DNA from 2 places in the Vibrio sp. DW001 genome. Region 2 is predicted to be linked to the other one. Evidence: predicted binding sites of a transcription regulator. Region 2 holds the regulator's gene; the other holds the start of a gene.
The links. The regulator CRP, encoded in region 2, controls carbon source genes, mostly activating them, when cyclic AMP is high. The targets are predictions, from matches to a motif close to TGTGANNNNNNTCACA.

Region 1 (7,485 bases), 1.1 Mb from region 2:
TTTATGATATCTATTTGCAGCCATATCATGCAACAACGCAGAAAGCGCAGCGTCCCCTGCTCCATTCGTATTCTTAATTTTTTCAGGTCCTCCCATATAAGGCGCAATATGAGAGTAAACCTTGATTGGTGACTCACACGCATCCATAATGGTTGGTCGACTAAACTCGTATTCGTTGAACTCGGCGATAGCGCCAGGCAGCAACGGCAACGTAGTTGGTCTCTTAGCACTATCTTCCGTATAACCAGCCATAAACAGTCCTACAGGGCCCGCAGTACACAATACTAAGTCAACCCAATCCAATGCCTTGTCTGCGGCTAACAGAGGGTCTCCGTTACCGGTGAGCGCTTCTGCTTCGTCTTCGTTCATCGCCACAACTGATACATGGTCGTTTAAAAACTGTTGCCAAAATAGTGGGTCATCTTGAATAACAAATTTTGTACCAAGAGTAAGCACCACAGGGACATGATATTTTTTGGCGTACTCTATAGCGCGCATTGTTGCGTCCGGCATCGGGTCGCCTTCTTTACAACGAACCAGATATGCCGTTAAGACCAGGGCAGAAGCATTTTCAAAAATCGATTCAGGGATGCTATCAGGACGTAATTGATTCATCTGTCCCTCACTGATGGCGAAGGTCCTTTCGCCATTGTCCGATATCAACGCAAAACAGCGTCCTATCGCACCCGTGACCGATTGGAGGTAGTTAAGGTCCATACGGCTAGAGGTATTACACAAATAGCGATAGCCATAGCTGCCAATTTCAATGTCTTTACTCATCACTCCCAACAGGGTCGACTTGTCATCAGCAAGAACGGAATAGTTATGTAGCGTATTTCCTATGGTTCCGCCCGCAAACTCATTACTTATCAGCTCATCGCGTTTTAGTTGCTGATAAAGTGCTTCCGCTGTTTCGTCATCAATAACCAGAGAATGACCTTTACTGAGACCATATTTTTCGATGAAATGATCGGGCACTCGAGCTTCGATATCCACTAATGTCTGATCAATCCCAATGATATGCGTTCTTGTCATCCTTTTATTAGTTTGTACTTGAGTCACTAAAGGATCGCGCGCATTAACGGGAAAATAGTGTTTAGATTTGCGTTGACCGGGAAATTTCATAGAAAGGTTCTGCTGCTAGTAAGGGCGTATGTCCAATTCTAGCCTTTGTTATTTGTAACAGCAATATGACGGTAAAAAGCAAACGTTTTCGTATTGGGAATAATATTCAGACAACAAAAAACCGCCAATAACAAATTATTGGCGGTTTTTTGTTGTCTGAATAAAGGATTATTCTTGGTCAATCATCCATCTACGGAATTCTTTACGCTCGGCTTTAGAGGCTTTTAGATACCAAGCTTTTAGTTGATCGAGGTTAACACCATCGTTAGGTAAGTTTCCTTTTGAAGCACTGTCATGTCCAGCAGAACTTCCTGCCGCAACGGTTGTTGCTGCAACTGCCGCTAATTCCGCTTTCGCTGTGATTTCAGCTTCGCTACCGAAGAAGATGGCGTTGTTCTGGTTGTGTTCCACAACAAGTTCTTGCACATCTTGATATGGCATAAAGCCATCTTTACCTTCGAGTTTCTGGTAGGTATATTCTACATCCCCATTCGAATCGACCAATTTCATTTTTGGTACGCCTTCAAAATGTCGTGTTGCCCATTCGTAATTATTCATTTGAGGTGCAATAATTTCTAGGTCTTGTCCATTGGATTCAAACATCATTATGAATGGGGCAGAGTCAAACACTTTCTTACTTGAACCTTTTCCGAGCCGCGCAGATACTCTTACTACCACCTGAGTAAACCCGTCCTTTAGTTCAAAGGGGCCACTCCAAGATTCAGGTTCTTGTTCATTTATTACCAAAATCCGTATATTTTTACCTGGGATCAACTCAGCTGACGATACGGCACCTGATAGCACTAAACCAATTAGCACATAGAATATGCGTTTCATATTATTCCTTAATTTATTCAAACACTAAAATTGTCATTCCGCTTCATGATACCGATTCTACGTAGTAGAGCCAAGCCCGTAGACGGTATTTATTCACGCAATAAAAAAACCACCCTATGGGTGGTTTTTTTGGATTCTATTTGAAACTAAAGTTTCAGATTAGAATTCTACTTTAGCGCCTACAGCATAGCCAACTTCGCTATCATCTAGGTCGTTGCCGCCAATTTCAGCGTAAAGCGTTGTAGCTGGAGCAATTGCATAACCTGCGTTAACGAAGTAGTTAGTTGAGTCGAGGATAACAACGCCATCGCTATCAGTAACACCAACTTCAACATCAACCCAATCAACACCTGCAGAAAGTGTTACTTTCTGAATAGTGTAGTCAGCAGTAATAGCTACTGTGTTAGCTGTATCTTCTACATCGTAGTAAGCAAGGCCAACATTAGCAGCAGCAAACGCGTAGCTTGCTTCTAGAGCAAAAGTATCTTGGTCAGCTTTGTTTGAAGTGCCGTAGTAACCCATTAGGTCGAAGCCTGCCATTGTTACACCAGCTTTCATATCGAACAAATCAGCTTTTGTGTCATCAGAACGTTGGTCATCACGGTATGCAGCTGATACGTAGAACATGTCGCTAGAGTAATCCCAACGTACAGTTTCGTCGCCACAAACGTCAGCTTGTTCAACTGTAGTAGTAGTACCAAACTGGAAATCATTACCAAGACCTAGGTCATCACCGATGCTACATAAGTCACCGACTTTGAACGAACCCGCAGATGCAGTATAGAATGCAAAGTAAACGTCACCCATGTTTGAGCTGCCGCTTTGAGTAGTGCCGCCGTCGTCACCTTGGAATTCCCAGTAACCACCAACAGAAAGCTCATCACTTACTGCGTAGCGAACGTCAAATTTAATGTCTGCATCTTGGATTTCTTGCTGTACGTGTGAGTTGTCTGCTGTACCTTTAAGATAAACAACTTCTAGGTCGCCGCCGATGTTAACTGTAGCGCCATCATTGTTGTAAACTTCAACTCCTGCGTTAGCTGCCGTTGACGCAAGAAGTACTGATAATGCTAATAGAGTCTTTTTCATAGTAAACCACTGCCTTTTCTTAAGAAAATTTAGGAAATCCTTTTTTGGTTTCCTTTTTTTATTTTATTGGTGACAACGTTTTACCAAATTGGCTAGCCGTCATCACCACTAAATTTCGAAACCTAGATTGCAAAAGAAATCGCCTCATGTCAAACACCTAAAAAAATAAAAATAAAAATACATAAATTAATATAAAACAACAGGTTAGCATTAATTTCATTCAGTAAAGTAATTATTTACACTACCATTCGCATCAAATTCATACCGACTCCAATAGGATGTATATGGTTGATAATATCGAATAAAATTAAAATAATAGCTTTTTACAATATAAATATCCGGAAAATATAAAATATTAGCATTTTATATTACATCACATTCCTCTAACGTAGCATCTAAGAAGGTTCAGTTTTTTTTTGTGAGCTTGATCTAGTTTTAGTCAGAAAAGAACTAAATTTGTGATTCAAATCTCCTGACAAACACGATAAATAGCCAATAAAAATAAATTCTTATCTAAATAAAATGGGTAATAATAGCGTCACATTAATATGCTTCGTGATAGTTCTCACATATTCTTGAGCAATAGAGCCAAGGACTTGGCTGTGCTAAACTGCGCCATTCTCAAAAGTTGGCCGTGTTATGCATAATCCTAAAGTCCAAAAATCGATTCGCGATAGCTATCAAAACCTACAACACCAATTAGATGATTTCGTTCCTAGACGAGCACAAAACTATTTGGTTGCAGAAATAGCGAAAACGTTGTCAGGGGACTACCATAAAAAAAATCGTATAATAGTGGCGGAAGCAGGAACAGGAATAGGCAAATCCCTCGCCTATTTGATGGCAGCGATCCCATGCGCTGTGTTGAACAATCGAAAGATAGTTATCTCTACTGCAACTGTGGCGCTACAGGAACAACTTTTAGACAAAGACTTGCCTCTTTTTAGACGCATTACCAATTTAGAGTTCTCATTTGTCCTCGCAAAAGGCAGACAACGCTATTGCTGTGCAGAAAAACTGGCCACCGCATGTGGCGCAGATGGTGCAGATGGCGGGCAGCTTGCTATTTTTGAAACCAAGCCAAAGAAAAAAGACATTGAATTGCTAGAAGCTATGCACCGCGCACTGATGGAAGGTAAATGGGACGGTGATAGAGATGCGTGGCCAAAGCCAATTAAAGATGAGATTTGGCTGACCATTGTCAGCGATAAGCATAGCTGCAATAACGGCTTACCTGTCCATAGAGGATGTCCATTTCAAAAAGCGCGCGCTGAACTTGACAAGAATGACGTCATTATCGCTAACCATAGTTTGGTCATGGCGGATATCGAGCTTGGTGGAGGTGTCATTCTTTCAGAACCTGACAATACTATTTATATCTTCGATGAAGCCCACCACCTACCGAAAGTGGCTAGAGACCACTCGTCTGCCGCCGCAAGTTTGAAAGGTGCGGCCATTTGGTTAGAAAAACTGAATCAGTCTTCAAGCAAATTTACCAGCTTGGCCGACGAAAAGCGCGTCAATCGCTTTCGTAATGAATTGCAAGATTCAGTACAAGAGCTAGTACCTGCTTTAACGCAATTAAGTAAACAGTTTGATGCGACTCAATTCGAAGACAAAGCCTATCGATTTGAACACGGTGACTTACCTCAGTGGTTAGAGCTGCAATCCAAGGAATTGAAGCTTTTGTCAGGTAAGGCCAGCCTAGCCCTTGGAAAAATAGCCGACCTTATAGCCGAAAGGCTTAAAGACGGTGAGCTTTCTAATAAAATTGCGGAACCGACATTAGCGGAGATCGGCTTTTATAGTCAACGATTAGAAAACTTGGCTAAGGTGTGGCATTTAATGGCCGAACCTAAAAAAGAAAAAGGCGCTCCATTAGTTAAATGGTTAGAACTAAGCCCAGATAGAGAAGGAGACTTCATTGTAAACGTTTCACCGTTGGAGGTCGGCTGGCAATTAGATCAACAAATATGGAGTCGATGTGTCGGTGCGGTACTGACTTCAGCTACAATCCGCGCGCTGAACTCTTTTGATTTTTTCTGTCGTCAAGCGGGTGTAAGCGCAAAGAAAGAAGATGGTGTACAGTTTTTAGCTTTGGCTTCGCCATTTAATTATCAAGATAATGCTGTGCTACTTATACCCGCGATGAAATATGAACCGCAGGCTCCTGAGTTTACCGAGTACTTAGCGGAGCTTCTGCCAAGCTTAGTAATAGAAGACAAAGCGAACCTAATTCTATTTGCTTCATACTGGCAGATGAAACAAGTCACCGAAATTGTCTCCGCTCACTTTAAAAAGAAGGGTTGGACGCTGCAGGTTCAGGGACAATCGTCAAGAACAGAGATTCTAAATAAACATAAAACACTGATACAGTGCGGCAAAACAAGTGTGTTGTTTGGTACAAGCAGTTTTTCAGAAGGTCTCGATTTACCTGGTAACCTGCTTGAGAACCTTATCATTACCAAAATTCCCTTCGCGGTTCCGACCTCGCCGGTGGAGCAAGCCCATTCAGAATATATTGAAAGTCGGGGTGGTAATCCTTTTATGCAGATATCCGTGCCAGAAGCCAGCAAAAAACTCATTCAATCCGTTGGCCGTTTACTGCGTAAAGAACAAGATTCTGGTAGAGTTATCATTCTTGATCGAAGAGTGGTGAGTAAACGATACGGAAAACTATTGCTCGACGCATTACCCCCATTTAAACGAACTATTGAATAAAAATTGTTTAAAGTAATTTGACTAAAGTCAGGTACCGGAAAATTTATGGAAATGTTGGAACCAACCATGTTGGTTATTTTGGCTTTGGTTGCATTCGCCGCCGGATTTATAGATGCAGTAGCAGGTGGCGGTGGCATGTTAACCGTACCGGCCTTGCTTTCAATTGGGCTACCACCTCACATTGCTTTAGGGACGAATAAACTCGCGGCAACCTTTGCCTCTTCAACCGCTGCGGTCACTTTTTATCGAAAGCGGCTCTTTACGCCAGAACTATGGAAGCACGCCTTTTATTCAACCTTAATCGGCGCGACAATCGGTACGCTTGTTGTCGATGCGTTGAGTACTGAGTGGCTAGAAAAAGCATTACCCGTGATCATTTTGGCAACCGCTATCTATACCATTTGGCATAAAACGCCCGAGGCAAACGAAAACGTATTACCAAAGCCTAGTAAGAGATTGAATAAAGTCCAGTGGATACAAGGATTAACCTTGGGGTTTTATGACGGTGTAGCAGGACCCGGAACGGGTGCATTTTGGATAGTCAGCAGCATGGCGATTTATCGTATGAATATACTGCTCTCTTCTGGCCTTTCAAAAGCAATGAACTTTACAAGTAACTTCACATCGCTCGTCACCTTTGCTTTCTTGGGACACATTAATTGGGTCTTAGGCCTAACCATGGGTGTCTGTCTAATGGCTGGCGCTTTTGTTGGGGCTCACTCCGCCATCCGCTTCGGTGCGACGTTTATTCGGCCCGTGTTTGTTACTGTTGTCAGTATTCTCTCCATTAAACTTGGTTATGATGCGTGGTTTGCCGATTTGTCGGTTAGCTGAATGTCACTTTCAGATATCGGTATAGCATTGCATGAATGAGTTCAGTCGAATTAAAACCGTTTTAGATGATCTTGCAAACACAGCCAAGAAATTGGACGTCCAACGCGGCGTCCAGCCTAGAGCGCTTTTTGACGACAAGTTGTTCCGCTGTCGATCACGACTGCTCTCACCTTGTGTACAAGAGGCTCTAGCCACATTCAAAACGATACTGGGTAAAAATGAATCATATATTAATGGAGAGAAAGCACTTACCCCTAGGCAAGCTGAATACTTGACTGAACAACTGCTCGATCAGATAAGTGCAATATCTCGAGAGATCTCCACCAATCTTCGCCCAGGAAATGCATCAACACAGCGTCTGTCACTCAAGAGACTTCAACAGAACCTGATACAACATCAGGAGTGGGAACATCGTCTGCGAACGTTAGTCGATGAAAAACAAAACATAGTCAACACAGCGGCAACCGAAGATAAACACGCGGCCGACGTCGTATTCAATACGGCGAGAGATCGTCTAATTCGTTGCCAACACTCTAGAGAAGAGATAGAAGAACAGATAGCTAAATTAAAGGACTTTACATGACCATTGCTAACAACAACGATATCGATACCGCTCCTAAAGAGATAAAACTGGCAGTGGATCTTATCTATCTGCTAGAAAGTAATGAGGTTGACCCTGTTGTGGCGCTACAGGCTATCAACATAGTCAAACGAGACCTAGAAAAACGTGTCGAACTCATGGGAGATTCATCGACGTAAAGTTATGCTACGTTATTCAACACTCAAATAGCGACTTAGCTCAACCCCTGTCAGTGCACTAAAGCCCCTAATCGCAGTTTCAACTAGCTCGTTAGTCATGAACTCATCAGGGATAATACC
Region 2 (7,485 bases):
GTACAGACCGTTATTCCAAGAATGATTCGGAAACAACCGCTTTTTTATGCTAAATGGCAGACACTAGAAACACCAGACGGCGACTTCCTTGATCTTGCTTGGAGTGAAGATTGGACTAGCCCAACGGTAAAAGAAAAACCTATTTTTGTCCTTTTTCATGGCTTAGAAGGCAGCTTTGAGAGTCCGTACGCCAATGGCTTGATGCACGCTTTTTCTCAGCAGGGTTGGCTATCTGTCATGATGCATTTTCGAGGCTGTAGCGGCAGACCCAATCGACTAGCAAGAGCCTATCACTCAGGTGAAACCGAAGACCCTCGTTTCTTTTTAGAGCATATACAAAACATGTTCCCAGATCAGCCGAAGGTCGCCATTGGTATATCGCTTGGTGGAAACATGCTGGTTAATTATTTGGCCAAATACAGTCACGACCCTATAGTAGAAGCGGCCACCGTCGTTTCTGCACCTCTTGATTTAGAGGCATGTTCATCAAGAATTGAACAAGGATTTTCCAAGGTTTACCGAAACTACCTATTATCCTCTCTAAAGAAAAATGCGTTACAGAAACAGAATCAACTTGTGTCGGAACTTGGCGTTTCAACGCAGGATCTAAAGGCCTTAAAAACGCTTTATGGCTTCGATGATATGATAACGGCACCGTTACATGGGTTTAAAAATGCTAACGATTATTATCAACAATGTTCTGGCATCCATGTTATTAATAAGGTCAACATCCCCTTGCAGGTCATTCATGCCGAAGACGACCCATTTATGACTCAAGCGGTAATACCCAACTTTCCATTGAACAAAAACATACACTACCGCCTATTTAAACAAGGTGGTCATGTGGGCTTTTTGTCCGGAACCTTGACTAAACCCATTTTTTGGCTGGAACAAGCAATACCCAAGTATTACCAACACATCGCATCATGAATAAAAGTAGGCTTTATGATCATTCCATGGCAAGAAATAGATAGTGAGACGCTTGAAAATCTAATCAAAGAGTTTGTATTGAGAGAGGGGACAGATTACGGCCAAAGCGAAACCACCTTAGACGATAAAGTCAATCAGGTACGAACCCAGCTTAAAACAGGAGAAGCGGTGATTGTTTTTTCTGAGCTTCACGAAACCGTCGACATAAAACTCAAGCGCGAGTTCTGATAACAAAAAGTAAAGCGTTTATTCTTTTTATAGAATCTCATACACTAATTTCATATCAGCATTATCATCAATGTAACGACAAGGAATCTCATGTCAGCAAAACATCCGATTATCGCAGTTACAGGTTCATCTGGCGCAGGAACAACGACGACATCTGAAGCATTCAGAAAAATGTTCAGTATGATGGACGTGAAAGCCGCGTGGGTGGAAGGTGACAGTTTTCACCGATTTACCCGTCCGGAAATGGACATTGAAATTCGAAAAGCCAAAGAACAAGGCAAACACATAAGTTACTTTGGTGCGGAAGCCAATAACTTCCCTGCCCTTGAACAGTTTTTTAGAAAATATGGTGATGAAGGTCAAGGCCAAGTAAGACGATACTTACATTCCTTTGATGAGGCTGTGCCTTATAATCAGATGCCCGGCACATTCACTCCTTGGCAAGACTTAGCAGAAGATAGCGATGTTCTATTTTATGAAGGCTTACATGGTGCAGTTGTCGATGGCGATATCAATGTTTCACAACATGTTGACTTATTAATCGGCATGGTCCCCATTGTGAACCTTGAGTGGATCCAAAAATTTGTACGAGATACGCGAGACAGAGGCCATTCACGAGAAGCCGTGACCGACTCCATTGTTCGTTCTATGGATGATTACCTTAACTACATTACCCCTCAGTTTTCACGGACTCACATAAACTTCCAACGGGTTCCAACTGTTGACACCTCAAACCCACTGAACGCGAAAGCGATACCGAGTTTGGACGAGAGCTTTGTTGTAATTCGATTACGTGGAATGAAGAACGTAGACTTCCCATATCTTTTAGCCATGATTGATGGCTCTTTTGTTTCTCGCCATAATACTCTGGTGGTGCCAGGAGGAAAAATGAGTTTTGCTATGGAATTAATAATCAGACCGGTTCTACAACAATTAATAGAAACCGGGAAAATCGGCTAAAAATTGAGCCTGAATGCAGTTTAGTTCTGATACCGTGACGATGTGCACAGTTTTGCTTAGAGAAACGGGAAATCAGGGCGATCAAAATCAAGAAATTGACTGCAAAAAAGGATACTATTCTTAACCTATATACATGTGTAGCTTGCAGCTATGAATTTAAAATCTTATGCTAACGTCACCAATAATATGGGGATACAGCAAAGGAAAGCTGCTGGCACAGGCCCTACAGATAATAGTGAGATAATTATGGTTCTTGGTAAACCTCAAACCGATCCAACGTTAGAGTGGTTTCTTTCGCATTGTCATATTCATAAATATCCTTCCAAAAGTACGCTTATTCACGCTGGAGAAAAAGCGGAAACTCTGTATTACATTGTGAAAGGCTCTGTAGCTGTGCTTATCAAGGATGAAGAAGGTAAAGAGATGATTCTTTCTTACCTTAACCAAGGAGACTTCATCGGTGAGCTAGGTCTATTCGAAGAAGATCAAGAGCGTACCGCATGGGTTCGTGCTAAATCACCATGTGAAGTAGCTGAGATTTCGTTTAAGAAATTCCGTCAGCTTATTCAAGTTAATCCTGACATTTTGATGCGTCTTTCAGCTCAAATGGCAAGCCGTCTACAAACGACTAGCCAAAAAGTTGGTGACTTAGCATTCTTAGATGTGACGGGTCGTATTGCTCAAACACTTCTAAACTTGGCAAAACAACCAGATGCGATGACTCACCCAGACGGCATGCAAATTAAGATCACTCGTCAAGAGATTGGTCAGATTGTAGGTTGTTCACGTGAAACCGTTGGTCGTATTCTTAAGATGCTTGAAGAACAGAATTTAATTTCTGCTCACGGTAAAACTATCGTAGTTTACGGTACACGTTAATACCGTCACAAACAGCACTGATTAAAAAGCAGCGTTTACGCTGCTTTTTTTATGCCATAAGAAAAGACGCGCATTGGTTTATAATCGCAGCTCCATCCTATAATTAATGAGTGTTTGCCCTCTAAGATCCACTTGTCGCTCTTCTATTACCTTAAACCCATAGTGTTCAAAGAAAGGCTTCGCAGTAATACTGACATGTGAATAGAGTCGAGGAATTTTGCTTTTATTACCTTGCTGGAGGATTTGTTGCATTAAAGCACCAGCAATCCCCATACTTTGATGATTGTGATCGACATAAAAATGGCCAATCAACCCATCAGATTGAAGATCGGCATAACCCACTATCTTGTTATCAACTTCGGCGACAAAAGGCACAAGCTTATCCAGAAGTACCTGCCATCTATCAAGCGTAATTTCATCTGATGCCCAAGCTTCTATTTGCCTTTCAGAGTAGTCCTTTCTATTTACACTACGCACAGTATCAAAAAACAACGCTCTCAACGTACAGGCGTCTTCTGGGGCATATGGTCGTATCCGGATAGTACTTTGCACTTCGTCACTTCTCTTCTAACTTATAATTAATATTTGGTAAGCCTAACCAGTAATTGAACCATTTTCTACACGCACAAAAAACCGAAGCGATAAAACTTCGGTTTTTTACTACAACAAGGTTTAGGGTTCTCTAAACTGTGTGACTAGAGAGCAAGGCGAATACGCGGAATGTACGTCTGTACATGAGCCCAATCAACACCGCTATCAAACTATCAAACTATCAACGATAAGAGCAGACCATTACTACTCGCACAAAAAAACCGAAGCGATAAACTTCGGTTTTTTACTACAACAAGGTTTAGGGTTCTCTAAACTGTGTGACTTGAGAGCAAGGCGAATGCGCGGAATGTACGTCTGTACATGAGCACAATCAACGCCGCTATCAAACTATCAACGATAAGAGCAAACCATTACTACTCGCACAAAAAAACCGAAGCGATAAATTTCGGTTTTTTACTACAACAAGGTTTAGGGTTCTCTAAACTGTGTGACTTGAGAACAAGGCGAATGCGCGGAATGTACGTCTGTACATGAGTACAATCAACGCCGCTATCAAACTATCAACGATAAGAGCAAACCATTACTACTCGCACAAAAAAACCGAAGCGATAAACTTCGGTTTTTTACTACAACAAGGTTTAGGGTTCTCTAAACTGTGTGACTTGAGAGCAAGGCGAATGCGCGGAATGTACGTCTGTACATGAGTACAATCAACGCCGCTATCAAACTATCAACGATAAGAGCAAACCATTACTACTCGCACAAAAAAACCGAAGCGATAAACTTCGGTTTTTTACTACAACAAGGTTTAGGGTTCTCTAAACTGTGTGACTTGAGAGCAAGGCGAATGCGCGGAATGTACGTCTGTACATGAGCACAATCAACGCCGCTATCAAGTCATTCAGTGACGAGAAGCTAAATCCTTCTTACATCATGCCTGGCATACCACCCATACCACCCATGCCGCCCATATCAGGCATTCCACCTGAATCTTTAGCTGGCATATCGGTAATCATCGCTTCTGTTGTGATCATAAGACCAGCAACCGATGCGGCAAACTGTAGCGCACTACGAGTAACTTTAGTTGGGTCTAGGATACCCATTGCAATCATATCACCGTATTCGCCTGTCGCAGCGTTGTAGCCATAGCTACCTTCACCAGCTTTAACGTTATTAGCAACGACAGAATCTTCGTCACCCGCATTTTCAACGATTTGACGCAATGGCGCTTCCATAGCACGAAGTGCAACGCGAATACCTACGTTTTGCTCTTCGTTAGCACCTTCAAGACCAACGACTTTCGATGCTGCACGAATAAGTGCAACACCACCACCAGCAACAACGCCTTCTTCAACGGCTGCGCGAGTAGCGTGAAGTGCATCTTCTACGCGATCTTTCTTTTCTTTCATTTCAACTTCAGTTGCTGCACCGACTTTGATTACTGCAACACCGCCAGCGAGTTTCGCGACACGTTCTTGTAGCTTCTCTTTATCGTAGTCTGACGTTGCTTCTTCGATTTGTTGACGAATTTGAGATACACGCCCTTGAATCATTGCTTCTTGACCGAGGCCATCAATGATCGTTGTGTTCTCTTTAGTGATAATAACGCGCTTAGCTTGACCAAGGTCTTCTAGCGTTGCTTTCTCAAGTTCTAGACCAATTTCCTCAGAGATAACCGTACCAGAAGTAAGTACTGCGATATCTTGAAGCATTGATTTACGACGATCACCAAAACCAGGCGCTTTAACGGCCGCAGCTTTCACAATACCACGCATGTTATTTACAACGAGTGTAGCTAACGCTTCACCTTCTACATCTTCTGCAATGATAAGCAGTGGGCGAGATGCTTTTGCAACCGCTTCTAATATTGTAAGTAGTTCACGAATATTAGACACTTTCTTGTCGATAAGAAGAATGAATGGGTTTTCTAGTTCAACCGAACCCGCTTCTTGGTTTGTGATGAAATATGGCGATAGATAACCACGATCAAATTGCATGCCCTCTACAACATCTAGTTCATCCTGAAGTGCTTGACCTTCTTCAACGGTAATAACACCGTCACGGCCAACTTTTTCCATTGCTTCTGCAATGATGTTACCAACAGTATCATCTGCATTTGCAGAGATAGTAGCAACCTGTGCGATAGCCTTAGAGTCCGCACAAGGAACAGATAGACCTTTCAACTCTTCTACCGCTGCGATAACCGCTTTGTCGATACCGCGCTTAAGGTCCATTGGGTTCATACCCGCAGCAACGGCCTTAAGGCCTTCAGTAATGATAGATTGAGCAAGTACTGTCGCAGTTGTTGTACCGTCACCAGCAGCATCATTTGCTTGAGATGCTACTTCTTTAACCATTTGTGCGCCCATGTTTTGGAACTTGTCTTCAAGTTCAATCTCACGCGCTACAGATACACCATCTTTAGTAATCGTTGGTGCACCAAAAGATTTGTCTAGTACCACGTTACGACCTTTTGGTCCAAGTGTTACTTTTACCGCATCAGCTAGAACGTTAACACCTTCTAGCATCTTGATTCGTGCTTCGTTACCAAATTTTACGTCTTTAGCAGCCATCTTTAATATCCTTTCCTAAATTCTATTTCTAATTGCTTGTCGTTTAAGAGTGAATTACTCAACGCTTGCTTATTCAACAATAGCCATGATGTCGTTTTCAGACATGATCAACACTTCTTTACCGTCAATTTTCTCAGTTTTAGTGCCGTAACCTTCTGCGAAAATGATAGTATCACCAACTTTAACGTCCAAAGGCTGAATATTACCGTTTTCTAAAATACGGCCATTGCCTACCGCTAGAACTATGCCGCGAGTAGATTTCTCCGCAGCAGAACCTGTTAGAACAATGCCACCTGCAGATTTTGATTCAACTTCTTTGCGTTCAACGATAACACGGTCGTGTAAAGGACGAATATTCATTGGGTCGTCTCTCCTGATTGTTGTTTCCATTAATGTAATTTAGTACTGAATTATCAGCGCGTGAAAGTTAAGTGGGGGACAAGAGGCAAAATCCCAAGGGGAAAAACAAAATTTTTACGATAGAAGTCATTTTTTTTTAGCCTAAACCGAGTTTTTTAGACAAAAGTCCGTTTTTATATGACTCGACGTACTAATTGCACTGCACCTCAGACTAGTTCAGAATCGAACTAAGTGTCTAACTGGTACAAAAATCATGGCTTGTAAGGATTGTGAAGATAACTGGTTTTGGAAAAAAATAGGTCGTTGCAAACGATGTATGGACCAACTAACCGTGCTTTCTGTTCTTTGTTGGATCGTATGGTGGTTTGGTTACAGAGATGACTTTAAAAGTGTCGAATCCATTGCATTAATATTTTCTGGTTTTGCCTTTAATATTCTTCTTTTTTTGCACCTCTGGTTTAAATTTGTGATATTCCCAATGCAAAAAAGAAGACATCGCGACGGTAAAAAAAACCGCCCGTAGGCGGCTTAAAGTAGGTTGATACTCTTTCTATTTAGACAGATTTAATGCTTCATTCATAACATGATAAAGATAATTCTGCTCAACCACACCTTGGAACAGGTAAGCCTGAGGACCTCGAGCAAATACGGCTACATCTTCCCCTGAGTGAGTTTCTGAACTTAAACGAACGAGTGACTGTTGCTTATAATCTAACGCTATTACTTGCGACTCGGTTAAGTCAGAACGCTCTCCTTTAACGGCACCTGGACCATTTCCATAGGTGAGCGTGGTGTACTTTTTACCAAACTCATCTTGGCTAAACTTACCTTTTGATTTTGATAAACCCAAAATATTGTTACCGCGAGCTGAGTAACCATTCATTACAAGTGTATGCGCGTGGTCAGCAGTAACAATGACTAAGGTGTCGTCTAAGTTCGTCTTCTCCAACGCCGCTTTGATTGCCTCATCATAAGCAATTGTATCTTCTAGCGCACGTTTTGC

Region 1: a site for CRP is predicted at 3,606-3,621, ahead of dinG (ATP-dependent DNA helicase DinG). Genes of this name have one in related genera too.

Annotation. Positions count from the first base shown of each region.
Region 1 is NZ_CP091975.1:2,422,790-2,430,274, forward strand. Features, by position in the region: gene L3V77_RS10955 (inosine/guanosine kinase) at 1-1,125, opposite strand, end outside; gene L3V77_RS10960 (DUF2057 family protein) at 1,294-1,962, opposite strand; gene L3V77_RS10965 (porin) at 2,122-3,051, opposite strand; gene dinG (ATP-dependent DNA helicase DinG) at 3,691-5,772, shown strand; gene L3V77_RS10975 (TSUP family transporter) at 5,818-6,606, shown strand; gene L3V77_RS10980 (primosomal replication protein) at 6,638-7,189, shown strand; gene rsmS (pleiotropic regulatory protein RsmS) at 7,186-7,365, shown strand; gene L3V77_RS10990 (TetR family transcriptional regulator) at 7,378-7,485, opposite strand, start outside.
Region 2 is NZ_CP091975.1:3,505,642-3,513,126, forward strand. Features, by position in the region: gene L3V77_RS16010 (hydrolase) at 1-930, shown strand, start outside; gene L3V77_RS16015 (YheU family protein) at 946-1,158, shown strand; gene L3V77_RS16020 (phosphoribulokinase) at 1,249-2,118, shown strand; gene crp (cAMP-activated global transcriptional regulator CRP) at 2,365-2,997, shown strand; gene L3V77_RS16030 (GNAT family N-acetyltransferase) at 3,076-3,549, opposite strand; gene L3V77_RS16035 (hypothetical protein) at 3,689-3,913, shown strand; gene L3V77_RS16040 (hypothetical protein) at 4,080-4,253, shown strand; gene L3V77_RS16045 (hypothetical protein) at 4,250-4,423, shown strand; gene groL (chaperonin GroEL) at 4,476-6,122, opposite strand; gene L3V77_RS16055 (co-chaperone GroES) at 6,192-6,482, opposite strand; gene L3V77_RS16060 (DUF3624 domain-containing protein) at 6,736-7,005, shown strand; gene L3V77_RS16065 (alkaline phosphatase) at 7,033-7,485, opposite strand, start outside.